Linked DNA regions of Caulobacter sp. FWC2. The protein of the gene in region 1 interacts with the protein of each later gene in a pairwise test. Links are inferred from orthologs where the notes say so. Each region holds a gene or a part of one and is shown in the gene's direction. Other genes may lie near its edges. The genes, in order: ndk and CSW62_RS04445.

Region 1 (14,684 bases):
GCGTTGAGGCTGTAGACGAACAGTGACACGCCCTTCAGCCGCACCGAGCCGTCGACCAGGTCGCGCGCGCGGGCGCGGATGACGATCTGAGTCTTGTCGTCGCCCTGGCGCAGCCAGATGCCCTTGGGGGTTTCCTTGAGATAGCCGTTCATGACCCGATCGCGCTCGGTCTCGAACTTGGCGGTCATGGCCGTGGTCAGCGGGTTGAGCAGGGTGATGCTCAGCAGGCCGATGAAGAACGAGGCCATCGCCGCGGGCATGATGAACCGCCAGGCCGACACACCGGCCGCGCGCATGGCGATCAGCTCGCTGCGCCGGTTCAGCTCGACGAAGGCCCACATGGTGCCGAACAGGAACACGAACGGGGCCAGCACCAGGATGGTGGCCGGGGACTGCAGGACGGTCAGGTACAGCAGCTGGAAGAAGCTGGCGTCGGCGCGAGTCCCGACATTGCGGGCGATGTCGACGAAGGCGATCAGCATCACCATCGCGCCCAGCACGGCCAGGGCCGCCACCAGTGCGCTCATGGTGCGCTTGAGGACGTAGCGTTCCAGCATGCCCATGGTCAGCATCACGCGGCTCCCGAAAGGGCGGGGGCGGCCTGGGCCATCCGGGCGGCGCGACGCTTGGAGACTTTCTGGCGGAAAATCTGCGCCAGGCTCCACCACATGGCGGCCAGCGGCACCATGTACTGCAGGACGTTCAGCCAGGCGCTGTCCTCGCAGGCGGCCTGCACGCCGAAGCCGACGATGCGGACTACGGCGGCGGCGGCGCCGACGGCGGCCATCCGCTTGCCATAGCCCATGCGGCTGAACGAGCCGCCCAGCACGGCCGCCAGGGCCATGGTCATCAGGGCGATGTTGTAGAGCGGGGCGGCGAAGCGCGAATGGCCCTCGGCCAGCAGCTTGCCCTTGTTCCTCTGCTCCCAGTCCTGGGTCAGGTCGGGGAAGAACAGCTCGTGCGGATAGCGGTCGGCGATCTTGTAGTGCAGCAGCTCGTCGGTATGCGACAGGCTGGAAAGGTCGAAGGTGTACTCGTCGAACGAGGTGTATTGCAGCACGCCCTGGCGCGAGAACTGCTGGTTGGAGCCATGGCGCATGATCAGCACCGGCTCGCCCTTGCGGGTAGCGATCTCGGCTTCGCGCGACGAATAGGTCGAGGCGCCGCCGTTGGCCGTGTCCTGGTGGATGAACAGGTTCTGGATCTTGTTGTCGCGGTCGATCGACTGCGCATAGACGGTCAGGCCCGGGCCCGGCTCGGTGAACTGGCCCGGCTGGACCAGGGTCGAGGCGACGTCGGTCTTGATGTCGAAAGACGTCTCGCGGATCTGGCGGGCGCTCCAAGGCTGCAGCCACAGGCCCGACACCAGCGATATCAGGGCCGCGATCACCGCCAGGCGCATGGCCGGCGAGATGACGCTCCATCGGCTCATGCCGCCGGCGAAGCAGACGACGATCTCCTGCTCGGTGTGCAGACGGTTCAGCGCCACCAGCGCGGCCACGAACAGGGCCAGCGGCATCATGATGCCCAGCAGCTGGGGCAGGGCCAGGACGATGATCTTCAGGAACACCAGCGCGCTCTGGCGCTGTTCCACCAGGACGTCGAACTCCGACAGGCTGCGCGCCAGCAGCGCAAGCGCCACCAGGGCCGCCGTCGCCAACAGCGTCGGACCCAACAACTGGCGGAAGAGATAGCGTTCTATGAGGCGCATCTAGTGGGGGTTCGGGCGGATGGATTCGTGGGACGAACCCCGAAGATGGGTCGTTCTACACGGGGGCTTCGCGTCCGCACAACCGGTGAGCTGACTTAGCTGTGCCGAGTGGGGGGCAACGGAGCCTTTTCTATGGCGCGGCATTGGACTATGCCGCCTAGTTGAAGATGAGTGGCGGCGCGTCCTAGCACGCCATCTAGACGTCGCCCAAATGCAGGAGCGCGGCATGCGTATCGAGTTCGTCCCCGTCGACACCCAGGCCGGCGCCACGGCCGCCCTTGCCGTCCTGGCCCACGAGGGCGCGGCCCTGTCGCCGGAGGCCAAGGCGGCCAATGAGTCGACCGGCGGCGCCCTGGCGCGCGCCATCGCCGGTGGCCGCTTCACCGGCGCCAAGGGCCAGACCCTGGATCTCGTCGCTCCGCACGGGCTGGAAGCCGCCCGCCTGGTGCTGGTCGGCGTCGACGGCTCGGGCGCGGTGGAGCCGGAAGCGGTCGAGACCGCCGCCGCCTCGGCCTATCAGGCTGTGAAGACCACGGGCGTCACCGAACTGGTGCTGAAGCTGGGCGCCGACGCCGAGAGCGCCGCGCGCGCCGCGTTCGGCGCGCGTCTGGCGGCCTATCGCTTCGACAAGTATCGCACCACCGAAAAGGCCGAGAAGAAGCCCTCGGTCCAGGTGGTCAAGGTCGCCGCCGCCGACCCGATCAAGGCCCAGAAGGCTTACGAGCCCCTGGCCGCCCTGGCCGACGCCATCGTCTTCAGCCGCGATCTGGTGTCCGAGCCGGCCAACATCCTGCACCCCGAGGAGTTCGCGGCGCGCGCCAAGAGCCTCGAGAGCCTGGGCCTGGAAGTCGAAATCCTGGGCGAGGCCCAGATGGCCGAACTGGGCATGGGCAGCCTGCTGGGCGTGGGGCAGGGAAGCCGCCGCGAGAGCCAGCTGGTGATCATGAAATGGCTGGGCGGGGCGGACAAGAACGCTCAACCCATCGCCTTCGTCGGCAAGGGCGTCACCTTCGACACCGGCGGCATCTCGATCAAGCCGGCTGACGGCATGGAAGACATGAAGTGGGACATGGGCGGCGCGGCCGCCGTGACCGGCGTCATGCATGCCCTGGCCGGCCGCAAGGCCAAGGTCAACGCCATCGGCATCCTGGGCCTGGTCGAGAACATGCCTGACGGCAACGCCCAGCGTCCGGGCGACGTGGTCACCTCGATGTCGGGCCAGACGATCGAGGTCATCAACACCGACGCCGAGGGCCGCCTCGTGCTGGCTGACGCCCTCTGGTACTGCCAGGAACGCTTCAAGCCGCAGTTCATGATCGACCTGGCCACCCTGACCGGCGCGATCATCATCTCGCTGGGTCACGACTACGCCGGTTTGTTCAGCAATAACGACGGCTTGTCGGAGAAACTTCTCGCCGCCGGCAAGGGCGAGCGCGAGCCCCTGTGGCGCCTGCCGCTGCCGGCGTCCTATGAGAAGCAGATCGAAAGCCCGATCGCCGACATGAAGAACATCGGCGGCCGCCCGGCCGGCTCGATCACGGCGGGCCTGTTCCTGCAGCGCTTCGTCAACAATGTGCCGTGGGCTCACCTCGACATCGCCTCGGTGGCCTGGAAGAAGCCCTCCACCGACCCGACCGTCCCGGACGGCGCGGCCGGCTACGGCGTGCGCCTGCTCAACCGCCTCGTCGCCGACGCCTACGAAGGCTGAGCATGACCGCCGCGCCGTGCGAGGTCTGGTTCTACCACCTGGAGCGTTCGCCGCTCGAGGCGGTGCTGCCCGAGCTTCTGGAAAAGACGCTGGGCAGGGGCTGGAAGGCGCTGGTGCGCGGCGGCGATCCCCGTCGGATGGAGGCGCTGGACCAGCACCTGTGGACCTGGCGCGAAGACAGCTTCCTGCCGCACGGCCTGGCCAGCGAGCCGATGGCCGAGCGCCAGCCCGTGCTGCTGACCGCCGAGGACGGCAACCCGAACGCCGGTGACGCGCTGTTCCTGATCGACGGGGCCGAGCCGGGCGATCTGGCCGGGGTTTCGCGCTGCATCCTGCTGTTCGACGGCCGGGATGACCAGGCGCTGGCCATGGCGCGCGGACGCTGGTCCGTCTTCAAGAAGGCCGGGCATCCGGTGTCCTACTGGCGCCAGGGCGCCGAACGCGGTTGGGAGAAGCAGGCATGATGCGCGTGATCTCGGGTATCGGGGCCGCAATGGCTTTGGGTCTGGTCCTGGCCTCGTGCTCCAGCGCGCCCGAGCCGGCCCCTCCGCCGCCGCCCAGCACGCCCACCGCGCCGCCGGCCATCGCGCTGCCCGCCAAGCCGCCGGCCTCGTCGTCGGAAGCGGCCAAGGACCAATGCGGCCTGAAAGATGCTCAGGCCTTCGTCGGCAAGCCGCGCACCAGCCTGCCAGCGCCGGTCGACCCGTCGCGCTGGCGCGTGGCCTGCACGACCTGCCCGGTGACCATGGACTACCGCGCCGATCGCCTGAATATCCTGTTCAACGCGGATACAGGCGTCGTCCAGGAAGTGAAGTGCGGTTAGAAAACATGGTCTTCCAAGCTTTTCTGGCGTTTTCCCGGTTCCGATGAAATAACCGACTCGCCGGGGATTCTGCGCCGGCTGGTTCAGCGCATGGTCGACCTCCCGAAGATCGGATCCAAGACCGATGATAACTTGGCGGCCACCTTGCTGGCCGCCGTCGGCGTCGCCTTTGGTTTCGCCGGCTTAGCTTATCTCTGCGTCGAGATTCCCCGCGCCTACGATCACGTTACGCCCATCTGGCTGTCGAACGGCTTTCTGGCCGCGTGCCTGCTGTCGTCGCCGACGCGGCGGTGGCCCGCGCTGGTGGTCGGCGCGCTGCTGGGCGCCCTGGCGGCCGGCGCCCATGCCGGCGACAGGCCGACGCTCAACGCCATCTTGACCACCCTGAATGTCTCCCAAGGCCTGATGGCCGCTGTCGCGGTGCGCCGGATGACGGGCGAGGCGATCGACCTGGGCCGGCCGCGCGACATGCTGGCCTTCGTCCTTCTGGGCGGCTTCCTGGCGCCGACGATCTTGGGAACCATCGCCGCCTCGATCCACACCCTGATGCGCGGCGGCGGCCTGCTGAGCAACGTCACGGGTTGGGTGCTGAACGACATCCTGGGCATGCTGACCATTGGCCCCTGCCTGCTGGTGCTGTTCAGGGCGAAGCTCTATCTGCGCGAGCGCCCGCTGACCCGCGACGGCGTCCTGTCGATCGTCGCCTGTGGCTTGATGACCGCCGTGGTCTTCGGCCAGACCAAATACCCGATGCTGTTCATGGTGCCGCCGGTCATGTTCCTGGCGGCCTGGCGCCAGGAGGTGCTGGGCGCGGTTCTGGGCGTGGTGCTGGTGGCGGCGATCGCGCTCGTCCTGACCATCGCCGGCCGCGGACCCATCCACCTGATCCTGTCGGGCTCGGCCACCCAGTCGACCATGCTGCAGCTGTTCCTGGCCGTCTCGACCTTCGTCGCCCTGCCGGTGGCCGCCTTCCAGCGTCAGCGCCGCGCGATCATGGCCGAGCTGGTCGAGACCAGCGCCGCCGCCGCACGCAGCGAGGCCCAGTTCCGCCTGCTGGCCGAGAACGCCCTCGACATCATCGCCCACAGCGATCTCCACGGGCAGATGACCTATATTTCGCCAGCGGCGAGGGTCATCGTCGGCTACGAGCCGGAAGAACTGCTCGGCGCGCGCGCGCTCGAGATTCTGCACGACGACGACCGCGCTGAACTCCGCCGTGTCGTCGACGCCCAGCGGAACTCTCCGCGGGGCGTCGCTCCGCCGCCGGCCGAGGCCGTCGAATATCGTGTGTTCCGCAAGGACGGCGCGATGATCTGGCTGGAGGCGCGTCCGACCCTGGTCTGCGATCCTGTGACCGGCGAGCCCACTGGCATCACCGACATCATCCGTGATGTCACCGCCCGAAAGACGCTGGAGCTGGATCTCCGCGCCGCGCGCGCCGAGGCCGAGGCCGCCGCCGCCGTGAAGGGCGAGTTCCTGGCGAACATGAGCCACGAACTGCGCACGCCTCTGACCGCTGTCATCGGCTTCGCCAACCTGGCGGCCGACGAGCCGGATTTGTCGCCCCGCGCGCGCCGATATCTCGACCGCATCGCCACCGGCGGCCAGACCCTGCTGACGACGATCAACGACATTCTAGACTTCTCGCGGCTGGAGTCCGGGCGCATCGCGCTGAATGCCCGCCCGACCAGCGTCGCCGATCTGGTCGCCGAGGTGCTGGAGCTGAGCGGCGCCGACGCCATGGCCAAGGGCCTTGCGCTCGCGGCCGACGGCCTGACGGCGCTGCCGCCTCACGTGATGATCGACCCTGAGCGCGTGCGCCAGGTGCTGGTCAACCTGGTCGGCAACGCGGTGAAGTTCACCGAGACGGGCAAGGTCAGCCTCGCCGTCGTTCACCACGAGAACCGCTTGCGCATCGCCGTGGTCGACACCGGGCGTGGCGTGGCGGCCGAGGATCAGGCGCTGCTGTTCGCGCGCTTCTCCCAGATCGACGCGGCCCTGAACCGCCAGCACGGCGGCGCCGGCCTGGGCCTGGCCATCTCCAAGGGGCTCGTCGAGCTGATGGGCGGCGAGATCGGCGTCGAAAGCGAAGAGGGCCGGGGCGCGCGCTTCTGGTTCGAGATCCCGGCCCATGTCGCCCAGGCCGACGATGAGGAGCAGGCCGAGGACGACATCCCCCTGCCGCCGCCCGGCAGCCGCGTGCTGGTGGTCGACGACAACGCCGGCAACCGCGAGCTGGTCCGCTCGGTGCTGGAAGCCGTCGGAGTGGAGGTCGCCGAGGCGGTGGACGGTGAGGAGGGAGTCGCCGCCGCCGCCGCCGCGCCCTACGACGCCATCCTGATGGACCTGCGGATGCCGCGCCTGGACGGCGTCTCGGCCGCCCTGCGGATCCGGGCAGGGCGGGGACCCAGCGCCGGGGCGCCGATCATCGCCTTCTCGGCCGATGTTCGGATGGGGCCGCTGGACCCGGTCTTCGACGGCGCGACGCCCAAGCCGCTGACCGTGATATCCCTGCTGTCGACCCTGGCCGAGGCGATGAGCGAACCCACGCCCGCCAACGCCTAGCGCTTGCCGACGCCGGGGAACATCGCCACGCCGTCTTCGAAGACGCCCAGATAGCCCAGCTCGCCCAGCAGAGGCGTCAGGTCTTCGACCAAGTCGCCGGAGTGGGGCAGATGGGCCGGGCGGCCGGTCTGGTCGTGCAGGCGATAGACCGTCCACATCTTGCCCTTGGGCGCGGCGGCGCCGGGCTGGATGAACTTGTGCTCCCAGCCGATCAGGGGCGGGACGCGGCCGACCACGATGTCGAACGGGCGGTCTCGGAAGGCCAGGTCCATCTCAATTCGCATGGCCTCGCCGATCCGAGCGTTCACCCAGTCGGCGAACGCTTCCAGGACCGAGGACGCGGACAAGCCTTCCGGATTGGCCACGACATGGTTGCGAGGATGGGCGGTGCTCATGCGGCGCACCCTGCGCCGCCAGATGTCGCGGAAGCGCTAAACTTCTTGGTTCACGAGGGTTTACCCTAAACCCTCGATGTCTCTCGTGAAGCTCAGGCCTCCGCCGCCGCCAGTTCCTCGGCCAGGGTCATCCAGGTCGCTTCGGCCTCGTCCAGCTTGGCCTTGGCGTTGTCGCGGCGCTTGGTCAGCTCGGCCACCTTGGTCGGATTCTTGTAGAGCTGCGGGTCGGCCAACTGGGCTTCCAGCTCGTTCACCTGGCGCGTGGTGCGCATGACCACCTGCTCGGCGGCCTCGATCTTGCGCTTCAGGGGCTCGATGGCGACGGACTTCTTCGGCGCGGAAGCCGCCGGCTCGGGGGCGCGGGCCACCTGGGTCGGCTTCACGGCCTGCTTGGCGCGGTCCAGCACGAACTTGGCGTAGTCGTCCATGTCGCCGTCGAAGGGTTTCACCGTGCCGTCGGCGGCCAGCCACAGGCGGTCGGCGACCAGCTCCATCAGCGAGCGGTCGTGGGTGATCAGGATCACCGCGCCACTGTAATCGTTCAGTGCGTCCAGCAGGGCGCGACGCGAGTCGATGTCCAGGTGGTTCGTCGGTTCGTCGAGGATCAGCATGTGTGGCGCTTCCATCGCCACCATGTTGAGCAGCAGCCGGGCACGCTCGCCGCCCGACAGGTTGGCCACCGTGGTCTCCTGCTTCTCGAAGCCCAGGCCGAACTGGGCCAGTTTCGAGCGGCGCGAGCTCTCCGACGCGTCCGGCATGGCGCGGCGGATGATCTCGAGCGGGGTGTCCACCGGATCCATCGCCTCGATCTGGTGCTGGTGGAACCAGCCGACCTTCATCTTTCGGTCGCGGTGGAATTCGCCCGACTGCACGCCCAGCGCGCCGGCGATCATCTTGGCGAAGGTCGACTTGCCCGCGCCGTTGACGCCCAGCAGGCCGATGCGGTCGTCCAGGTCCATGCGCAGGTTGAGGTTCTTGAGGATCGAGCGGCCTTCCTCATAGCCCACATTCGCCCGTTCCAGGCGGATCAGCGGCGGCGCCAGCGGGCGCGGCGGCGAGGGCAGGGTGAAGGGCGCGACACGCTCCTCGATCGTGGTCGACACCGGCTCCATCTTGGCCAGGCGCTTCATGCGCGACTGGGCCTGGGCGGCCTTCGAGGCCTTGGCCTTGAAGCGGTCGACGAAGGCCTGCAGGTGGGCGCGTTCGGCGTCCTGCTTGGCCTTGGCCGACAGTTGCAGGCGAGCCTTCTCGGCGCGGCGCTTCTCGAAGTCGTCGTAGCCGCCGGTGTAGAGTTCCAGCTTGCCGCCGGCCAGGTGCAGCATGTGCGTACAGCTGTTGTTGAGCAGTTCGCGGTCGTGGCTGACGATCAGGGCCGTGTGCGGGTACTTCTGGAGCCTCGCCTCCAGCCACAGCGCGCCTTCCAGGTCGAGATAGTTGGTTGGTTCGTCCAGCAGCAGCATGTCCGGCTCGGCGAACAGCGCTGCGGCCAGGGCCACGCGCATCCGCCAGCCGCCGGAGAACTCGCTCATCGGACGCGCCAGGTCATCTTGCGTGAAGCCCAGACCCACCAGGATTTCCGAGGCCTTGGCGGGGGCGGCGTCGGAATCGATCTCGATCAGACGCGCCCAGATCTCGCCCATCGCCTCGGGATCGGCCGTCTCCAGCCGTGTCAGCAGGTCGTGGCGCTCCTCGTCGGCCTCCAGCACCGTGTCCAGCAGGGTGAACGGCGTGGCCGGGTGTTCCTGGTCCACCGAGCCGATCCGCGCGGACTTGGGCAGGCTGATCTCGTCGTCGCCGGCGTGCAGCTGGCCCAGGATCAGCTTGAACAGGGTCGACTTGCCCACGCCATTGCGGCCGATCAGACCGACCTTGGCGCCCGGCGGCAGGCTGACGCTGGCATGGTCGAAGAACTTCCGACCCCAGGCGTTGAAGGTCAGGTCACGGATCTGAAGCATTTTATGAAGGTTACGCGTCGGGGTTGGCGGGGAGGAGGCGCCCGGCTATAAGCCCGCAACCTCCTAATCCACAACTTTTCTGTGAGATCACTCCGTGACCGAACGCACCTTCTCGATCATCAAGCCGGACGCCACCCGTCGTAACCTGACCGGCGCCATCAATGCGGTGATCGAGGCCGCTGGCCTGCGCATCGTCGCTCAGCGCCGCGTGCGCCTGACCGAAGACCAAGCCAAGAAGTTCTATGAAGTCCACGCCGAGCGTCCGTTCTACGGCGAACTGGTCGGCCAGATGATCGCCGAACCGGTTGTCGTGCAGGTCCTGGAAGCCGAAGGCGCTGTTGCCAAGTATCGCGACGTCATGGGCGCCACCAACCCGAAGGACGCCGCCGAAGGCACCATCCGCAAGCTGTTCGCCCTGTCGATCGGCGAAAACTCGGTCCACGGTTCGGACAGCCTGGAGAACGCCGCGATCGAAATCGCCCAGTTCTTCACGGACGACCAAATCGTCGGCTAAGGCGCTCAGCCTTACCAACGCATCGAGGCCGGCGGGGCGATCCGCCGGCCTTTTTGTTTGGCCGATGCGGAAGGTTGTCTGACGAGCGAAGGTCGCTTTAGGGTGGATCGACGTGTTGCGGAGCTAAGCGTTCGGTGGGGTAGGGATGACGATTGGCCGAGGTCTCGCGGCTAGCCTGCTGGCCGCCGGGTTGCTGGTGAGCCCGGCCATGGCCGCCGCGCCCAAGCCTTGGGGTGACTTGGTCGTCAATCCGCAGGGCACAGGGCGATGGCTGCGAGCCGAGAGCGATCACGTCATTGTCTATACCGATGAGGGCCCGGAGATCGCGCGCCGAACGGCGGAGGACGTCGAGGCCCTGGATCGCGTCCTGCGGACGCTCTACGGCAAGCTGGACGCGCCGCCGCCGCGCAAGTTTCCGATCTATCTGGTGAAGGCGCCCAAGCGCAACGACATCATCAATCCGGACTATCGGCGCTTCATTCCCGACGCCATGATCTCCGCAGTGTCGGTCGATGTCGCCGAACCGGATGACATCTTCGCCATCGTGGTCCGCGACAGCTTTTCCTTCCATAAGGTAGTCGACGAGACGCTGGGCGACGACGGGGTGCTGGGCGCCTATGCGCTGCACTTCTTCAGCGAGAACTTTCCCTTCCGGCAGCCGCGCTGGCTGACCAAGGGGGCGGGCGTCTATTACAGCTCCATCGACATCCGACCCGACTACGTGACTATCGGCGGCATTCCAGCGCTGTTCGACAATGCGCTGGCAGCGAAGAATCTGGACGCCGTTCCCCGCCTGATCGCCGAGCGGGACATTGCGGCCGACCCGCGGGCGTGGGGTTACGACGCCCAGTCGGCGCTCCTGGTCCGCTATCTGTGGTCCGATCCGGACCGCAAGGCGCGGCTGGCGACCTTTCTGGACAAGCTGGAATCTGGGGCGACCGATCCGAAGGCCGCCTGGACCGAGGCGTTCGGTGAACCGCCGGAGGCGTTGGACGTGGGGCTGCGCGCCTTCTTGGACACGCCGCCGGTGCGAACGACGCTACCGCGAACGGAGGGCTCGCCGCCGACCATCCTGATCCGGAAAATGCCAAAGGGCGCGGACGATCTGATCCTTGAGATCCAGCGCCTGAAGGCTAGCCCCAGCGGCAATGCCATTTTTCTGCTGAACCGTGTCCGCGAAGCGGCGGCGCGCCGGCCGGGCGAGCGCTATAGCCGCCAGGCCCTGGCCCGCGCCGAGATCGTGCTGGGTGATCGCGACAAAGGCGAAAAATTGCTGACACAGTTGCTGGATGAGGACGCCGGCAATCTGGAGGCCTTGCGGCTGATGGGGACCAGCAAGCTCTATCGCGCGGCCGCCGAGCCCGAACCTGCGCGCAAGACCGCGTTGATGGTGTTGGCCAGGGGCTATCTGAGGCGCGCCGACGCGGAAGAACCGAACGACTACCAGACTCTGTTCCTTCTGGCTCAGACCATGGTCAGCGGCGAGACGCCGTCGCCGGAAAGGCTGGCCCTGCTGCGGCGGGCGGTCTCGCTGGCGCCGGAGGTGGCGAAGATCCGCCTCGTCGCTGCGGCTGCCTTCCTGCGCGCGAACGACGAGCGAACCGCCTTCCAACTGCTCAAGCCGGTGTCGGCAGACCCCAATGGCGGCGTGGCGGCGCGGCAGGCCAAGGCGCTGCTGGACATGATGGCGCCGTCCGCCGGAACACCGTAGCGGCCTATGGCGCGACGCTGTCGGATCGGTGACGATCCGACCGGTTCTTTGCGTCGGGAGTCGCCATGAAACACTACGAACGGAACGAGGTGGCGCTGGCTGTCGTGCTGGCGGGCGTGGCCGGCTATGTCGACGCGATCGGCTTCCTGAAGCTGGGCGGCTTCTTCGTCTCGTTCATGAGCGGTAACTCCACGCGCCTGGGCGTGGCCCTGGCCACCGCCAACTGGGCGGCGGCGGCGACCGTGCTGACCTTGGTCGGATCGTTCGTGGCCGGCGTGGTGCTGGGCGCCCTGACGGCGCGGGCGTTCGGCGAGAACCGCCGCTCGCCGGTTCTGGCCCTGGAGGCGACGCTGCTGGCGGCGGGCGCGGGCCTGCTGGCCCTCGGCTTCGACACCGCCGGCGTCACGGCCGTGGCCATGGCGATGGGGGCGGAGAATGCGGTCTTTCAGCGTAACGGCGACGTGGCCGTGGGCCTGACCTACATGACCGGCGCGCTCGTGAAGGCCGGCCAGCGCATCGCCGGCGCGCTCACCGGCGGCGAGCCCGCGGACTGGCTGCGCTACGTGCTGCTGTGGATGGGGCTTTCGGCCGGCGGCGCGCTGGGCGCTCTGACCTATCTGACGATCGGCGCTGCCGCGCTCTGGGCGGCCGTGGCGGTCGTCCTGGGCGGCGCGATCTGGGCCGAGCGGCGCTGGCGGTCCGTCTAGAGAGTCCTGACGAACGCGGCCAGCGTGTCGGCGTAGAGCCGGTGCTCCTGCTCCAGCACCCGCACCGCCAGGCTGTGGTCGTCGTCGCCGGCCAGGATCGGCACGCGGGCCTGGCCCAGGATCGGACCCTCGTCGACGCCCGCCGTGACCAGGTGGACGGTGCAGCCGGCCTCGACCTCGCCCGCCGCGATGGCGCGCGCGTGGGTGTCCAGGCCCGGATAGGCCGGCAGCAGGGACGGGTGGATGTTCAGCATCCGTCCCTCCCAGGCGTCGACCAGGAACGGCGTCAGGATGCGCATGTAGCCGGCCAGGGCGATGACCTGGATCCCGCGTTCGCGCAGGGCCGCGTCGATAGCCCGCTCGTGGGCCTCGCGATCCTTGCCGAAGGGCTTCTGGTCGACGCAAAGGGCCTCGATCCCCTCGGCCGCCGCCGTGGCCAGGCCGCCGGCGTCCGGTTTGTTGGCCAGTACAAGGGCGATCTCGAACGGGCAGTCGTCGGCCTTCGCCGCGCGGACCAGGGCCTCCATGTTGGAGCCCCGGCCCGAGATCAGGACGGCGACCTTGGTGCGTTGGGTCATAATTTCAGCTCCGTGGAGCCGTCCTCGTCCTTCGACAAGCTCAGGATGAGGACTACTGCGGCTTGAGTGAAAACCTCACCCTGAGCCTGTCGAAGGGCGGGGCTTTCAGGCTCAGGCCTTGACCAGCTGGCCGCAGATGAAGGCGTCCTCGCCGGCGTTCAGCAGGGCGGCCAGGACAGGCTCAGCGTCGGCTTGCGCCACGATGATGATGAAGCCGACACCGCAGTTGAACGTACGGCGCATCTCGTGCTCGGAGACGCCGCCCACCTTGGCCATCCACTCGAACACCGGGGGCATGGCCCAGGCGTTCCAGTCGAACTCGGCGGCCAGGCCCTCGGCGATGGCGCGGGGCGGGTTCTCGATCAGGCCGCCGCCGGTGATGTGGGCGCCGCCCTTGACGCGACCCGACTGCAGCAGCGGCAGCAGCGACTTCACATAGATACGGGTCGGGGCCATCAGTGCCTCGGCCAGGGTCTTGCCGTCTTCAAACGGGCAGGGCGCGTCCCAGGCCAGGCCCGAGCGCTCGACCACGCGGCGCACCAGCGAATAGCCGTTGGAATGCGGACCCGACGAGCCCAGACCGATGATGATGTCGCCGGCGCGTTGCTTGTCCAGCTTGGGAAGGACGTCGTCGCGGTCGACCGCGCCGACCGAGAAGCCGGCCAGGTCATACTCGCCGTCGCTATACATGCCCGGCATCTCGGCGGTCTCGCCGCCCACCAGGGCCGCACCGGCCAGCTTGCAGCCCTCGGCGATGCCGGCGACGACGCTCTTGGCGACCTCGATGTCCAGCTTGCCGGTGGCGAAATAGTCCAGGAACATCAGCGGCTCGGCGCCTTGCGCCAGCAGGTCGTTGACGCACATGGCGACCAGATCGATGCCGACCGTGGCGTGCATGCCCGCGTCGATGGCGATGCGCAGCTTGGTGCCGACGCCGTCGGTGGTGGTGACCAGCAGCGGATCGTCATAGCCGGCGGCCTTCAGGTCGAACAGCGCGCCGAAGCCGCCCAGGCTGGCTTCCGCGCCGGGGCGGCGGGTGGCTTTCGCCAGCGGCTTGATAGCGTCCACCAGGGCGTTGCCCGCGTCGATATCGACACCCGCCTGGGCGTAGGTAAGGCCGTTCGGCTGATCGCTCATGGTCGCTCTGGCGCTCGCTCTGGTCTATCGGAGGGCGGTGAGCCGTCCGAACACGCGGAAAATTTGCTTTCCCGAGACGCTGGGCGCGTCTTGACGCTTGCAGACTCGGGGGTGCGCGAGGCTATTAGCAGCCGATGAAGCCGATCACCACTACCGCCGAGCTGGCGGCGTTCTGTAATGCGCTCGCGGGCGAGCCTTTCGTCGCCGTCGACACCGAGTTCATGCGCGAGACGACCTACTGGCCCAAGTTGTGCCTGATCCAGGTCGCCTCGCCCACGCACGAAGCCGTCATCGATCCGCTGGCCGAGGGCATCGACCTTGAGCCGCTGCTGGCCGTCATGCGCGACACGAGCATCCTCAAGGTGTTCCACGCCGCCCGCCAGGATGTCGAGATCTTCAACAACCTGAAGGCCATGCCGAGGCCGCTGTTCGACACCCAGGTGGCGGGCATGGCGGCGGGCTTCGGCGAACAGATCGCCTATGACGCCCTGGTCCGCCAGATGCTGCGCATCGATCTCGACAAGTCCAGCCGGTTCACCGACTGGGCCCGACGGCCGCTCAGCGAAGCCCAGCTGACCTACGCCCTGGCCGACGTCACCCACCTGGCCGCCCTGTTCCCGACCCTGCGCGAGCGCCTCGAAACCTCGGGCCGTCTGGCCTGGGTCGAGGAAGAGATGACCGCCATCTCGGATCCGGCCGCCTACGACGTCGATCCCGAGAAGGCCTGGCGTCGCCTGCGTCCGCGCAAGACCGCGTCGAAGTATCTGGCGGTCTTCAAGGCCGTCGCCGCCTGGCGCGAGCGCACCGCCCAGAACCGCGACCAACCGCGCGGCCGGATCCTGAAGGACGAGGCCATCGACGAGCTGGCCACCCAGGCGCC
Region 2 (14,710 bases), 1.2 Mb from region 1 along the record:
GGCGGCGGAGGCCATCGAGACGCCGGCCGAGAGGGCGAGGACGGCGGCGAGGGCGGCGGTGGTGGCGGTGCGGTTCATGGGGTTTCTCCTTGGTGCGTTCTTCGGGAAGACTTGGGATCGTTGCGGCCGAAGCGGCGTGTCGTCGCCCGGTCAGTGGGGAATACGAAGCCTCGGCGGTGAAGGTTACACTGTTCGCCCAACAAAATTTCGGCGCGGCGTTTTCCACCCGTTCCGGCGCGGCGCGACACCGTGTAACCATCGGCCCTTCCCGCGCGAATAGGGGTGTGCGTGACGGATACCGAGACCCGTTTGAAGGCGCTGATGCTGCGCGGGCTGGACGGCGACGCCGCCGCCTATCGCGAGTGTCTGGCCGTTCTTGGCGTCCGGCTGCGCGCCTATTTCGCGCGACGGATGTCCGGCGCGCCCGGCGATGTGGAGGATCTTGTGCAGGAGACGTTGCTGGCGGTGCATCTGAAGCGGTCGACGTGGGACTCGTCCCAGTCGTTCACCGCCTGGGCGCATGCGGTGGCGCGCTACAAGCTGATCGACCACTGGCGCCGGCGAAAGGTCCGCCAGACCCTGCCGATCGAGGACCACATCGAATTCCTGGCCGCCGACGAGCCTGATCCGGGCGTCGGGCTTGAGCTGGACCGCGCCCTCGCCACCCTGCCCGACAAGCAGCGGATTCTCGTCTCCGACGTCAAGCTGACCGGCCTGTCCCTGGCCGAGGCCGGCGCGAAGGCGGGCATGACCGAAGGGGCGGCCAAGGTCGCCCTGCACCGGGCGCTGAAGGCCCTGGCCGAAAGGATGCGCCGTGCGAACGGATGATCTGATCGACGCCCTGGCCTCGGACACGGGTCCGACGCGCGCCCCGCCGAAGCGGTTGGCCACGGTCGGCGGCCTGGGCGCCCTGGCGGCCCTGCTGCTGGTGCTGGGCTGGCTGCACACGCGCCACGACCTGATGCCCGCCATGCGCGGCGGCATGTTCTGGATGAAGGCGCTCTACACCGCCCTGCTGGGCCTGGCGGGCTACCTGGCCGTCGAGCGGCTGGCGAGGCCGACCGGATCGGGCCGGCGGGGCTGGATCCTGGGCCTGTCGGTGCTGGCGGTCTTCGTGGTCGCGGGCCTGGTCCAGGCGATGATGAGCCCCGACATCCAGATGGCGCTGCGGATGCTGCGCGGCGGGTCCTGGCACGTCTGCAGCCGCAACATCCTGGTGCTGGGCCTGCCGATGCTGGCCCTGGGCCTGTGGGCCGTGCGCGGCATGGCGCCGACCCGGCCGACCCTGGCGGGCCTGGCGACCGGGCTGTTCGCGGGTGGGGTGGCGGCGACGGTCTACGGCCTGCACTGCCCGGAGAACACCTTCACCTTCGTGGCGCTGTGGTACAGCCTCGGGGTTCTGGCCCTGGCCGCCCTCGGCGCGATTATCGGGCGTTGGGCGCTGCGCTGGTAGGCAAGGGCGGCCTTGACGGCCTATCCTGAGGTTTAGCGAAAATAAGTTTCGCGTCGTCGCCTTCCGGTCGATTGACAAACCATCGTTCCCCCACTGAAGTGCTGGCGTTTTCGCGAATGAGACGCGATAAGCGTTCCGCCATACGGCTCTTTGGGGAGAGGCGCGTGACCATCGACGACACCGTCGTCTCCCTGAAGGATGGGGGGGCGCCCATCTGGTCGGCCGCGACCCTGCCGTGGCGCCTGGTCGAGGTCGCCGCCGCCGGCGCCTTGACGGGCGTGCTGATCATCCTGACCTGGCTGGACGTGCGTCCGGACCTGCCGGTGGCCGCCGCCCAACCCTTCTTCTGGATCAAGGCCGCCTATCCCGCGGCGGCGGCCGGCTGCGCCATGGTCGCGGCCACGCGGATGGCGCGCTGCAGGTCGGGCGGCGTCTGGGCCCTGGCCGGCGCGGGCGCCGTGGCCTGCGCCATGCTGATCGCCGCCGTCCTCCAGACTCTCGGCATGAGCGGCGCTGCGCTGGCGGCTCTCTATTGGCCGAACGCCGCCGTCTGCCTCGGCAATATACTGGTCATCGCCGCGCCGATGCTGGCCCTGGTCGCGGCGGGTCTGCGCGATGTCGACCTGGAGCGGCCCGCGCCCACTGGCTTCGCCTGCGGCCTGTTTTGCGGGGGCGTCGCGGCGACGGTCAACGGCTTGCACTGCTGGCAGGGAACCTACGCCTTCGTGGGGCCCTGGTTCACCCTGGCCATGCTGCTCTGCGGCGCGGTCGGAGCCGGCGCCATCAAGCTGCTGGCCCGCCGCCGCCGCTTTCTCGCCGCGGCGGAGTAGCCGGCACGAAAAAGGCCTCCCGGATCGCGCCGGGAGGCCTCTTCGTCTTCAAGGGATCGACGCCTACTCTGCGGCGGCCTTGGCCGCGTCGCCGCCGAACTTGGCGTGCAGTTCGCCGGAGGCGTAGCGCTTGCCCATGGTCGCGGTCGACAGCGCCTTGATCTTGTCGGCGTGGCCGGCTGAGCCGAACTCGACGAAGCGGGCCTGGCAGACCTTGCGCATGGCTTCCTTTGCGGGCTTCAGATAGGCGCGCGGGTCGAACTCGCCCGGCTTTTCCATCAGGATCTTGCGGATCGCGCCGGTGATGGCCATGCGGTTGTCGGTGTCGACATTGATCTTGCGCACGCCGTGCTTGATGCCGCGCTGGATCTCCTCGACCGGCACGCCCCAGGTCTGGGGCATCTCGCCGCCGTACTGGTTGATGATGTCCTGCAGGTCCTGCGGAACGCTGGAGCTGCCGTGCATCACCAGGTGGGTGTTGGGCAGGCGGCGGTGGATTTCCTCGATCACGTTCATGGCCAGGACGTCGCCGTCCGGCTTGCGCGTGAACTTGTAGGCGCCGTGGCTGGTGCCCATGGCGATGGCCAGGGCGTCGACGCCGGTCTGGGCGACGAAGTCGACCGCCTGATCCGGATCGGTCAGCAGCTCGTCGTGGCTGAGCTTGCCTTCGAAGCCGTGGCCGTCCTCGGCCTCGCCCATGCCGGTCTCCAGCGAGCCCAGCACGCCCAGCTCGCCTTCGACCGAGACGCCGCAGCTGTGGGCCATCTGGACAACCTTGCGGGTGACCTCGACATTGTACTCGTAGGAGGCCGGGGTCTTGGCGTCCTCCATCAGCGAGCCGTCCATCATCACCGAGGTGAAGCCGTACTGGATCGCCGTGGCGCAGGTCGCCGGGCCGTTGCCGTGATCCTGGTGCATGCACACAGGGATGTGCGGATAGATGTCGACCAGCGCGTCGATCATCTTGGCCAGCATGATGTCGTTGGCGTAGTTCCGCGCCCCGCGCGAGGCCTGGATGATGACCGGCGAATTGACGGCGTCGGCCGCCTCCATGATCGCCAGGCCCTGTTCCATGTTGTTGATGTTGAAGGCGGGCAAGCCGTACTCATGCTCGGCGGCATGGTCCAACAGCTGGCGCAGCGTGATGCGAGCCACGTAGTTCTCTCCTGCAAGCGTTAAGTGGTTGGGTCGTTTCTTGTTTTTGGGGCCGTGACGCTTGTGCGTTCTCTGCCCGGGTCAGTCTCACAGAGGCTAAACGCGGATCTGCACGATCCGCGCCAGCTGAATATCTCAGGATTCGAGCGCCGCGACGCCGGGAAGCGTCTTGCCCTCCATCCATTCGAGGAACGCGCCGCCGGCGGTCGACACGAAGGTGAAATCGGCCGACACGCCCGCGTGGTTCAGTGCAGCGACAGTATCACCGCCGCCCGCGACGGCCACGAGTTTACCCGACTTGGCCAACGATGCTGCATGTTTCGCCGCCGAAACGGTCGCTTCATCGAACGGCGGGACTTCGAAAACACCAAGCGGACCATTCCAGATCAGGGTGACACTTGCGTCCATGGCGGCCAGCAGGGTCTTCACCGTCTCGGGGCCGGCGTCCAGGATCAGGTCGTCGGGCTGGACGTCATAGACATTGCGGGTCTCGGCGTGGACGCCCGGCTTGACGCTCTTGGCCACCACCACGTCGGTCGGCAGCAGCAGCTTGCAGCCGGCCGCGCCGGCCAGGTCGATGATCTCCAGGGCGGTGTCGGCCAGGTCGGGCTCGCACAGCGAGGCGCCGACATCGATCTTGGCCGCGTGCAGGAAGGTGTTGGCCATGCCGCCGCCGATGGCCAGATAGTCCAGCTTGGTCACCAGGTTGCGCAGCAAATCCAGCTTGGTCGAGACCTTGGAGCCGCCGACGATGCCGATCACCGGCTTCTTCGGGTTGCCCAGGGCGGCGTCCAGGGCTTCCAGCTCGCGCTGCATGGCCAGGCCCGGATAGGCCGGCAGCAGGTGGGCCAGGCCTTCGGTCGAGGCGTGGGCGCGGTGGGCGGCGCTGAAGGCGTCGTTGACATAGACGTCGCCATTGGCGGCCAGGGCCTTGGCGAACTCGGGATCGTTCTTCTCTTCGCCGGCGTGGAAGCGGACGTTCTCCAGCAGGGCCACGCCGCCGTTTTCCAGGGCGTCGACGACCTTGGCGGCTTCAGGGCCGATGGCGTCCGAGGCGAAGGCGACCGGCTGCTCCAGCAGCGCCGACAGCGGCTCGGCCACGAAGGCCAGGCTCATCTCCGGCGTGACCTTGCCCTTGGGACGGTCGAAGTGGGCCAGCAGCACGACCTTGGCGCCTTGCTGGGACAGGTAGTGGATGGTCGGCAGGGCCGCGCGCAGGCGGGTGTCGTCGGTGATCTTGCCGCCGTCGACGGGCACATTGAAGTCCACCCGGACCAGGGCGCGCTTGCCGGCGAGATCGGCGGTGTCGAGGGTGCGGAAGGTCATGGCCGGATCCTGAAAGTCTGTGCGTTGAACCTCGCCCTTCGACAAGCTCAGGGTGAGGTTCAAGGGGAAGGCCCAAGAAATCGGGCCTAGTAGTAGCCCTCATCCTGAGCCTGTCGAAGGACGAGGGCGGCCCCACCGGGCCAAGGAAAACCCCGCTCCTTGCGGAAGCGGGGTTTGGTGGTTCGTTCCTTACAGGAACTTCGCCATTTCCAGAGCGGTGTCGCTCATGCGGGTCGCGAAGCCCCACTCGTTGTCGTACCAGCTGAGCACGCGGACCAGCTTGCCCTCGATGACTTGCGTCTGGGGCAGGGCGGCGGTCGAGCTGGCGGCGATGTGGTTCAGGTCCGACGAGACCAGCGGGTCGGTCGTGGTGAACAGCACGCCCTTCATCGGACCATCGGCGGCGGCCTGCAGGGCGGCGTTGACCTCGGCGGCGTCGGTGTCGCGCGTCGGCACAACCTTCAGATCGATGACCGAGACGTTCGGGGTCGGGACGCGGATCGAGCTGCCATCCAGCTTGCCCTTCAGTTCCGGCAGAACCAGGCCCAGGGCCTTGGCGGCGCCGGTCGAGGTCGGGATCATGGAGAGGGCCGCGGCGCGGGCGCGGTAGAGGTCCTTGTGCATGGTGTCCAGCGTCGGCTGGTCGCCGGTGTAGCTGTGGATCGTGGTCATGTAGCCACGCTCGATGCCGACCAGGTCGTGCAGGACCTTGGCGACCGGGGCCAGGGCGTTGGTGGTGCACGAGCCGTTCGAGACGACGATGTCGTCGGCGGTCAGGGTCTCGTGGTTGACCTTGTAGACGATGGTCTTGTCGGCGCCGTCGGCGGGGGCCGAGACCAGCACGCGCTTGGCGCCGGCTTCCAGGTGCAGGGCGGCCTTGTCGCGGGCGGTGAAGATGCCGGTGCACTCGAACGCGATGTCGACGTTCAATTCCTTGTGCGGCAGGTCCTTCGGGTCCCGGATCGCCGTGACCTTGATCTTGCCCATGCCGACGTCGATCCAGTCCTCGCCCGAGGTGACGACGCCCGGGAAGCGGCCGTGGACGCTGTCGTAGCGCAGCAGGTGGGCGTTGGTCTCGACCGGACCCAGGTCGTTGATGGAGACGACCTCGATGTCGCGGCGGCCATGCTCGGCGATGGAGCGCAGGACCAGACGTCCGATGCGGCCGAAGCCGTTGATGGCGACGCGAATAGCCATGGGTCGTTCTCCTGTTATGACCGCGCGATCGAGTTCGATCGGCGTTCCCTATTTGGGCGCCGTTTTGCGGGGGATAGGCGCGAAGTCAAGGCCCTAGAAACTGACACGGCGTCGGGAAATGCTGCTATGGGCTCCCCGCCGCCCAAATGTCGCCCTGACGACTGGCATAGACGGGGCTCATCTATATGTTGCGTCGCATGATTGGAAATCGCCGATGATCCCGGCCGACGGTACGGCCCTCGACCTGGCCGTGCGCCGTCTGGAGCGCGCGGTGGCTCAGCTTGAGCAGCGCCAGGCGGCCCGGGCCGCCGAGGTCGAGCGCGCGCTCGCGGTCGCCGCGGCTGCGCCTGTCGCGTCTTCGTCGCCCGCCGAGCCAGGCCTCTTCGATGACGAAGAGCGCGTCCGCCTGGTCGCCGACCTGGAAGCCGCCCGCGAGCGCGAGAGGGCGCTGGAGGAAGCCGGCGAGCAGGCCTCCGCCGCCCTGGGCCGCGCCATCGCGGAGATCCGCTCCGCGCTCGGCGATGAGTTCGTGGCCAATGACGACCACGCGCATGACGACGAAGCCGAAGAGGCCGACGCGCTGGTCCAGGACGACGACCTGTTCGACGCGCCCAAGGCAGGCGATCCCAAAGTCCGCGATTTGGGGGAGGCCTGACGCATGGCCCAGGTGACCATCCACGTAAACGGCCGGCCCTACATGGTCGGCTGCGAGGACGGCCAGGAGCCGCACCTGTCTGAACTGGCGCGACTGTTCGACCGCCAGGTCCGCCAGGTCAGCTCCGACGTCGGCCAGCTGGGCGAGACCCGGCTGTTCCTGATGGGCGCCCTGCTGCTGGCCGACGAGCTGTCGGACATGAAGCTGCGCCTGGCCCACGCCAACGCCGAGATCGCCCGCCTCAACCAGGACGGCACCAAGGCCGAGATCGCCGCCATCCGCGCGCTGGACGCGGCCGCCGAGAAGATCGAGAAACTGGCGGCGGAGTAGAGGCGCTACGCTCTCGCTATAACTTGAGGTTGTTCTCTCCGCTGTATTCCCTATCGTCGGGACCTGGTTCGGAAGAGGGCTCTCGATGAGATTGCTGGCGACGTTTGGGCTTCTGGGCTTGGCCTGGAGCGGCCCCGCCTTGGCGGCGGATTCCACTGCCGCCGCGTTCGGCGCGCGCGAATATATCCAGCAGATCAGCCTGTCGCCCGACGGCCAGAAGGTGGCGATGATCGTGCCGACCGCTGGGCGCGGCGTCCATCTGGAGGTCGTCGACACAGCCGCTGCCGGCCCGCCCAAGGCGATCCTCGCCTCCAACGGTAGCCCCGAACGACTGACGAGCTGCCGTTGGTCGACCAATACGCGCCTGGTCTGCCAGATCTATGTCGTCGTGAAGGACGCCCAGAACCGGCTGGGCTTCACCCGCCTGATCGCGATCAACAGCGACGGCGGCGACCTGAAGGTGCTCAGCGCACAGACAAACGACCGCTCGTTGCGGATGTCGCAGAACGGCGGCGTGGTGATCGACTGGGCGACCGACGACGCGCCAGGTGGGATCCTGATGACCCGCGACTACGTGCCGGAGCGCGGCACTGGCACCCACCTTGCCAAGGAAGATGACGGTCTGGGCGTCGATCGCGTCGACACAACAACCTTGGCTCGCCGGTCCGTCGAGAAGCCAAACCTCAACGCCATCGAATATATCGGCGATGGGCGCGGGACCGTCCGGGTGATGGGCGTTCGGCCGACGCGGTCGTCGGGCTACGCCAGCGACAAGATTCTCTATTTCTATCGCCAGCCTGAACGCCGCGACTGGCTGCCGTTGGGCCAGCTGACCCTCGGCGCCACGGGCTACAGCGGCTTCAGCCCCGAAGCCGTCGATCCCAAGCTCAATGTCGTCTACGGCTTTGACGCCAAGGACGGCCGCCTGGCCTTGTACAAGACGGCGCTGGACGACAGCCTCAAGCGCGACCTGGTGCTGGCGCGACCGGACGTCGACGTTACGGGCCTGGTGCGGATCGGTCGCCAGAACCGCGTGGTCGGCGTCTCCTACGTCACCGACAAGCGCGAGACCGAATTCTTCGATCCCGACTTGCGCAAGCTGGGTCTGGCCCTGGGCAAGGCCCTGCCGGGTCGCCTGGTCACCTTCGTCGACGCCTCGGCCGACGAATCGAAGCTGCTGCTGTTCGCCGGCAGCGACAGCGATCCGGGCCTTTACTACCTCTATGACAAGACTACCCGGAACCTGCAGGAGCTGATCGCCGCACGGCCCCAGCTTGAGACGTTCAAGCTAGCCACGGTGAAGGCGGTGACCTATCCGGCCGCCGACGGCACGCAGATCCCGGGCTACCTGACCCTGCCGCCGGGCAGCGACGGCAAGAACCTGCCGACGATCGTCATGCCGCACGGCGGTCCCGGCGCGCGCGACGAATGGGGCTTCGACTGGCTCGCTCAGTATTTCGCCCAGCAGGGCTACGCCGTGCTGCAACCCAACTATCGCGGCTCGGCCGGCTATGGCGCGGACTGGTTCCAGAAGAACGGCTTCCAGTCCTGGCGCACGGCGATCGGCGACGTGAACGACGGCGGCCGCTGGCTCGCCCAGCAGGGGATCGCCGCGCCGGGCAAGCTGGCCATCGTCGGCTGGTCGTACGGGGGATATGCGGCGCTGCAGTCGGCCGTGCTGGATCCGGACCTCTTCAAGGCCATCGTGGCGATCGCGCCGGTCACCGATCTGGAGACCCTGCGCGCCGAGTCGCTGAACTTCACCAACTACCTCCAGGTCAGTGAATTCATCGGCAAGGGCCCGCACGTGACCGAGGGCTCGCCCGCCCAGAACGCCGCGAAGATCAAGGCGCCGGTCCTGCTGTTCCATGGCGACCTCGACGCCAATGTCGGGATCGGCGAGTCGCGGCTGATGGAGCGCAAGCTCCGCGACGCCGGCGGCAAGGTCGAGCTGGTCGAGTTCAAGGGATTGGACCACCAGCTCAACGACGACACGGCGCGAACCGAGATGCTGGCCAAGACCGACGCCTTCCTCAAGGCGTCGCTGGGCCGCTGATTGTCGCCTGCGACGCGGGCGCCTCTATCGCTGGGGCGCCCGACCCCCTATATTGATCGACGGCGGGTCTTGCTGTGGCCCTCGTCGAAGATTTCTATTCCCAGGGACCTTAATCTCTCTATCGGGACCTGTTCCCTCCCGTGGCCGTGGCTGCGGGAACACGGGGCCCACCTGTAACTAACAGGTTCGAGTGGATTGAAACGTCTTCACGGTTCTTCGCGGCGCCGCCACCTTTCTTCTATAAGCCGGGGTCTTCTATAAGCGATGGATGACCATCGCCGACCCCCTCGCGGCCAAGATCGCGCTGCGCGTCTTCCTGCGGAACCAGCGCAAGCAGCTGGCCCTCGAACATCCCGAAGCTGACTGGATGATCGCCGAAGTGGCGCGCGGGCCGCTGGCCACGCTGTTCCCGAACCCGGAGGGCAAGATCGCCGCCGTGTATCACGGCCTGGGCTCGGAGGTGTCGCCCCACATCCTGGCCGACCAGCTGGCGGAGGCGGGCTGGGACTTGGCGCTGCCCGCGGTGCTGGACAAGGACGAGGGCGAGATGGTGTTCCGACTTTGGGATCGGCAGACGCCCCTGGTCCATGACGCCATCGGCCTGCGCGGTCCCCCGCCACAGGCCTTGGGGGTTAAACCCGATCTGGTCATCACGCCGTTGCTGGCCTTCCAGCGAGACGGCCTGAGGCTGGGGCAGGGCGGCGGCTATTACGACCGGGCGCTGGAGGCGCTGCGCGCACAGAAAGAGGTCTTCGCCCTGGGCTTGGCCTATAGCGGCCAGCAGGTGGAGAATTTGCCGCACGAGCCGCACGATCAAAGGCTGGACGCTATTCTCACAGAAAAAGAGTATATCGCGGTCAATGACATGAGCCGCTGACGGCTCGATCCACACCTTTCCTTGGACCTATCGATGCGTTTCGCCTTCTTCGGCGATGTCGTCGGCAAGTCGGGCCGTGACGGCCTGGCCGACCATCTGCCCGACCTTCGCCGCCGGCTCGGCCTCGAGTTCGTGATCATCAACGCCGAGAATGCGGCCGCCGGGTTCGGCATCACCGAGAATACCGCGCGCGAGCTGTTCGAGGCCGGCGCCGACTGCCTGACCCTGGGCAATCATAGCTGGGACCAGCGCGAGGCCCTGACCTACATCGTGCGCGAGCCGCGCCTGATCCGCCCGGCCAACTACCCGATCCTGTCCGACGCGCCGGGCCGGGGCAGCCATCTGTTCCAGACCGACTCGGGCAAGACGGTGTTCGTGGTCAACCTGCTGGGCCGGGTGCACATGGACGCCATGGACGACCCGTTCGCCGCCGCCGATCGCGAGCTGGACAAGGCCCCGCTGGGCCAGGTGGCCGACGCGGTGATCGTCGACATGCACTGCGAGGCGACGTCCGAGAAGATGGCCATGGGCCACTATTGCGACGGCCGCGCCTCGCTGGTGGTCGGCACCCACACCCACGTTCCGACCGCCGACTGCCAGGTCCTGCCGGGCGGCACGGCCTACCAGACCGACGCCGGGGCCTGCGCCGACTATGACAGCGTCATCGGCAATCAAAAGGAAGAGCCGCTGCGCCGGTTCACCACCAAGATCAGCGGAGGGCGCTACACGCCGGCCTCGGGTCCGGCGACGGTGTGCGGCGTGTTCGTCGAGACCGACGACCGCACGGGCCTGGCGACGCGCGTCGAGCCTATCCGCGTCGGCGGCCGTTTGCAGCAGAGCATCCCCGAAGTCTGACACGATTGCTTTCGTCATGCGTTGAGGGTTGGCTGTCTTCAGCCAACCCTCAGGAGCTTGCCATGACCGACGCCATCTACACCGCCCACGCCCACGCCGTCGGCGGCCGCAACGGGACCGCCAAGTCCGATGACGGCCATCTGGACGTCAAGCTGGCCTTCCCCAAGTCGATGGGCGGCGACGGTAACGGGACCAATCCCGAGCAACTGTTCGCGGCCGGCTATTCGGCCTGTTTCCTGGGCGCGCTGGGCCTGGTGGCCCGCAACCAGGGCGTCAAGCTGGGCGAGCACAGCCTGGACGCCGAGGTCGACCTGATCAAGGACGACACCAGCTTCCACGTCGGCGTGCGCCTGAAGCTGACCGCCCCGGACCTGGACCGCGAGACCGCCGAGAAGCTTCTGCACGCCGCCCACGAGGTCTGCCCGTACTCCAAGGCAACGCGCGGTAACGTCGATGTGGCGCTGGAAGTCGCCTAGGCCGCCGGGAAGTACTGGAAGAACGGTTCGGCCTCGGCCAGCACGCGCTGGACCGAGGGCCGGGCCTTCAGGCGCTCCAGATAGGCCAGGCTCAGCGGCCAGCGGTCCCCAAATGGCGCTTCTGGCGCCTGGACCTTGTCGGCGTAGAACAGCGCCGGCATGGCCGCGCAGTCGGCCAGGCCGAAGTCGCCGCACATCCAGTCGCGGCCGTCGGCCAGTTGCTTTTCCAGGTGATCGCAGGCCGTGGCCAATTGGGCGTAGGACTCCCGGACGCCGTACGGGTCCTTGCCGGCGTCCGCCGGTCGGATGCGGTCGGCGACGATGCGCTGCATCGGGTGATGGACGTAGTGGTCGAAGAACCGGTCCCAGAACCGCACTTTCCAGGCCAGGTCCGGATCCCGCGGCACGAAGCGCACGGGTCCGGGATAGCGCAGGTCCAGATAGTCGAGGATGACGCTGGTCTCGAGCACCGTCTCGTCGCGGAGCTCATCGCGCAGCGCCGGCATCTTGCCCATCGGCGATAGCGTCAGGAACGCCGCGCGCCCGGCCGGATCGCCCAGGTTGACCATGGCGTTCTCGAAGGCGATGTCGTTCTCGTAGAGGCCGATCAGCACCTTCCAGCAGAACGACGACAGCGGGTGGGCGTGCAGGGTCAGGCTCATCGGTCGCTTCTGGATCGTTGACGGATCGCCCAACTATTGTCGAGCCGGGGCAAAGCACAAGCCTGGGTCGAAGCCCCTTGGGGGTGACAAAACCCGCCCTCGGGGGCTAGAAGCGCCCACACTCCATTTTTCAGATCAGAGACAGAGCCTCCGAATGGCCGGCCACTCGAAATTCAAGAACATCATGCACCGCAAGGGCCGCGCCGACGCCGCGCGCTCCAAGCTGTTCTCCAAGCTGTCGCGGGAAATCACCGTCGCGGCCAAGACCGGTCTGCCCGACCCGGCCATGAACCCGCGCCTGCGCCTGGCCGTGAACAACGCCAAGGCCGAAAGCCTGCCCAAGGACGTCATCGACCGCGCGATCAAGAAGTCGCAGATGGGCGACGCGGCCGACTACTCGGAAATCCGCTACGAAGGCGTCGCCGCCGGCGGCGTCGGCATCATCGTCGAGGTGCTGACCGACAACAAGAACCGCGCCGCCGCCAACGTCCGGTCCTACTTCACCAAGATCGGCGGCAACATGGGCGCCACCGGCTCGGTGACCTTCAACTTCGATCACGTCGGCCAGATCACCTATCCGGCCAAGGCCGCGTCGGAAGACGACATGATGGAAGCCGCCATCGAGGCCGGCGCCGACGACGTCACGTCGGACATGGACGAGGACGGCGAAGGCCACACCATCTACACCGCCTTCGAAAGCCTGAACGAGGTGGCCGCCGCCCTGGAAGCCAAGTTCGGCGCGGCGTCGAACACCAAGATCGCCTGGCGCCCGAAGATGCAGGTGCCGGTCACCGGCGACTCGGTCGCCACCCTGATGAAGCTGCTCGACCTGCTCGACGACGACGACGACGTCCAGAACGTCTATTCGAACGAAGACATCAGCGACGAAGACCTGGCCAAGCTGGGCTGACGCGTCCTTGGGGAGGTCCGATGGGCCTCCCCTTCCTGTTTCCAGTCTTTCCAGCGACGAGGCCCCGGTGACCTTTTCCGCCCCGAACGCCCTGGACGTGGTCGACCTGCCCGGCCTGCCCAACCACTATCGCGGTAAGGTGCGGGACAACTACGACCTGCCGGACGGCCGCCGGGTGATCGTCGCCTCGGACCGCCTCAGCGCCTTCGACCGCAACCTGTGCGCCGTGCCCTACAAGGGCCAGGTGCTGACGGAGACGGCGCGCTACTGGTTCGACGCCACCGCCGACATCTGCCCCAACCACGTCGTGGCCTATCCGGACCCGAACGTGCTGATCGGCCGGCGTCTGGAGATGCTGCCGGTCGAACTGGTGGTGCGCGGCTATCTGGCCGGGACCACCTCGACCTCGATCCTGACGCTCTACAACAAGGGCGAGCGCCAGATGTACGGCGTGACCCTGCCTGACGGCCTGCGCGCCAACCAGCGCCTGCCCGAGCCGATCCTGACCCCCACCAGCAAGGCCGCCGACGGCGACCATGACGCGCCGCTCTCGCCCGCCCAGATCCTGGAGCAGGGCCTGCTGACGGCCGACCAGTGGGACAAGCTCAGCGCCTACGCCCTGGCCCTGTTCGCGCGCGGCCAGGCGCTGGCCGCCGAGCGGGGGCTGATCCTGGCCGACACCAAGTACGAGTTCGGCCTCGACGCCGACGGCGCGATCGTGCTGGCCGACGAGATCCACACCCCCGACAGCAGCCGCTTCTGGAAGGCGGCGACCTACGACGCGCGCTTCGAGGCGGGCGAGCGCCCCGACAGCTTCGACAAGGACTTCGTCCGCGCCTGGGTCGCCCAGCGCTGCGATCCCTATAACGACCCGATCCCGGAAATCCCCGCGGACCTGATCCGGCAGACCTCTGACGTCTATATCGAGGCGTTCGAGACGATCACGGGGCACACGTTCCAGCGGCCGGACGCGGACGAGCCGGTCTTGGCCCGCGTGAAGCGCAACCTGGACGCCTACCTGGCGGGGTAGGGCGGGCGTCGCGAGCGCCCCCTCCGTCACGTCGCCTGTCGGCGCCGCGCCACCTCCCCCGCAAGCGGGGCAGGAGAGAGCGGCCGCTTCCTCCTCACCCGTGCAACGGGGGAGGTGGCGCGATGCGGACACGCATCGTGACGGAGGGGGCGTCTGTCCGTGCTTGCCACCTTCTCGCGGTCACACCGCGCGGCTAGACTGCGCCGCATGGTCCTGCGGGTTCACATCGACACCGATTGCGGCGTGGACGACGCCCTGGCGCTGGCCCTGCTGGCCCGCGCGCGACACGCCGTGGACGTGGTCTCAGTCTCGGCCGTGTTCGGCAACACCTATGTCGATCAGGCCGCCGCCAACGCCCGGGGCGTGCTGCGGCTGGCCGGCTGCGGGGCCGAGGTCTATATCGGCGCCGGCTCGGGCCTGGCCCGCCGCCGGGTCGAGCGGATGCGGCCCGCCCACGGGGTCGACGGCCTGAACGGCGCGGGCTTCTCGCAACGCTGGAAACTGCCCGAACTGGAGCGCGGCCACTCCGCCAACTTCCTGGCCTTCGCCGCGCGTCGCAAGGTGACGGGCCTGTTCCTCGGGCCTCTGACCAACCTGGCCAAGGGCCTGCTGGAGGACCCCGCGGCCTTTCGCGACTGGCGTCCGACGATCATGGCCGGCGCCTTCGAGGTGGCCGGCAAGGCGACCGGCGGCGCGGACTTCAACAGCTGGAGCGATCCGGAGGCCCTGCAGCGGACCCTGGAGGGCGGGGTCATGCCGCGCCTGATGCCGATGGACGCCTCCCACCAGGTGTCCGTCACCGCCGACGACCTGGCCAAGGGCGCGATCTGCTGCGGCTCGCCCCTGTCGCAGCGCCTGACCAAGGCCGCCGGCCCCTATATCGCCTTCCACCAGCAGG

Evidence for each region.
Region 2: the proteins of ndk (region 1) and CSW62_RS04445 interact in binary tests that used the Escherichia coli proteins (3 or more experiments, as listed by UniProt). The link is inferred for Caulobacter sp. FWC2 from one-to-one orthologs.

The regions. Positions count from the first base shown.
Region 1 is NZ_PEBF01000001.1:2,153,497-2,168,180, forward strand. The notes cover bases 8,217-10,961. They hold ndk (nucleoside-diphosphate kinase), read left to right. Parts: upstream 8,217-9,251; coding sequence 9,252-9,671; downstream 9,672-10,961. Other genes in these bases: CSW62_RS10350 (ABC-F family ATP-binding cassette domain-containing protein), read right to left, coding at 8,217-9,157; CSW62_RS10360 (lipopolysaccharide assembly protein LapB), read left to right, coding at 9,817-10,961. Also shown: LPS export ABC transporter permease LptG, read right to left, coding at 1-575; LPS export ABC transporter permease LptF, read right to left, coding at 572-1,711; CSW62_RS10325 (leucyl aminopeptidase), read left to right, coding at 1,938-3,419; CSW62_RS10330 (DNA polymerase III subunit chi), read left to right, coding at 3,422-3,883; CSW62_RS10335 (peptidase inhibitor I78), read left to right, coding at 3,883-4,242; CSW62_RS10340 (MASE1 domain-containing protein), read left to right, coding at 4,333-6,807; CSW62_RS10345 (hypothetical protein), read right to left, coding at 6,804-7,202; more of CSW62_RS10350, read right to left, coding at 7,295-8,216; more of CSW62_RS10360, read left to right, coding at 10,962-11,382; CSW62_RS10365 (YoaK family protein), read left to right, coding at 11,448-12,089; purN (phosphoribosylglycinamide formyltransferase), read right to left, coding at 12,086-12,667; purM (phosphoribosylformylglycinamidine cyclo-ligase), read right to left, coding at 12,779-13,804; rnd (ribonuclease D), read left to right, coding at 13,939-14,684. UniProt on the Escherichia coli protein: Major role in the synthesis of nucleoside triphosphates other than ATP. The ATP gamma phosphate is transferred to the NDP beta phosphate via a ping-pong mechanism, using a phosphorylated active-site intermediate.
Region 2 is NZ_PEBF01000001.1:926,479-941,188, forward strand. What follows is about bases 8,304-11,074. They hold CSW62_RS04445 (5-formyltetrahydrofolate cyclo-ligase), read left to right. Parts: upstream 8,304-9,270; coding sequence 9,271-9,879; downstream 9,880-11,074. Other genes in these bases: CSW62_RS04440 (S9 family peptidase), read left to right, coding at 8,304-9,002; CSW62_RS04450 (TIGR00282 family metallophosphoesterase), read left to right, coding at 9,901-10,734; CSW62_RS04455 (organic hydroperoxide resistance protein), read left to right, coding at 10,797-11,074. In the rest of the region: CSW62_RS04395 (DUF2282 domain-containing protein), read right to left, coding at 1-78; CSW62_RS04400 (sigma-70 family RNA polymerase sigma factor), read left to right, coding at 289-828; anti-sigma-F factor NrsF, read left to right, coding at 815-1,453; CSW62_RS04410 (DUF1109 domain-containing protein), read left to right, coding at 1,618-2,283; fba (class II fructose-bisphosphate aldolase), read right to left, coding at 2,347-3,438; pgk (phosphoglycerate kinase), read right to left, coding at 3,574-4,764; gap (type I glyceraldehyde-3-phosphate dehydrogenase), read right to left, coding at 4,954-5,961; CSW62_RS04430 (hypothetical protein), read left to right, coding at 6,176-6,616; CSW62_RS04435 (cell division protein ZapA), read left to right, coding at 6,620-6,946; more of CSW62_RS04440, read left to right, coding at 7,032-8,303; more of CSW62_RS04455, read left to right, coding at 11,075-11,210; CSW62_RS04460 (glutathione S-transferase family protein), read right to left, coding at 11,207-11,872; CSW62_RS04465 (YebC/PmpR family DNA-binding transcriptional regulator), read left to right, coding at 12,027-12,782; CSW62_RS04470 (phosphoribosylaminoimidazolesuccinocarboxamide synthase), read left to right, coding at 12,850-13,812; CSW62_RS04475 (hypothetical protein), read right to left, coding at 13,839-13,982; CSW62_RS04480 (nucleoside hydrolase), read left to right, coding at 14,020-14,710. UniProt on the Escherichia coli protein: Involved in the removal of 5-formyltetrahydrofolate.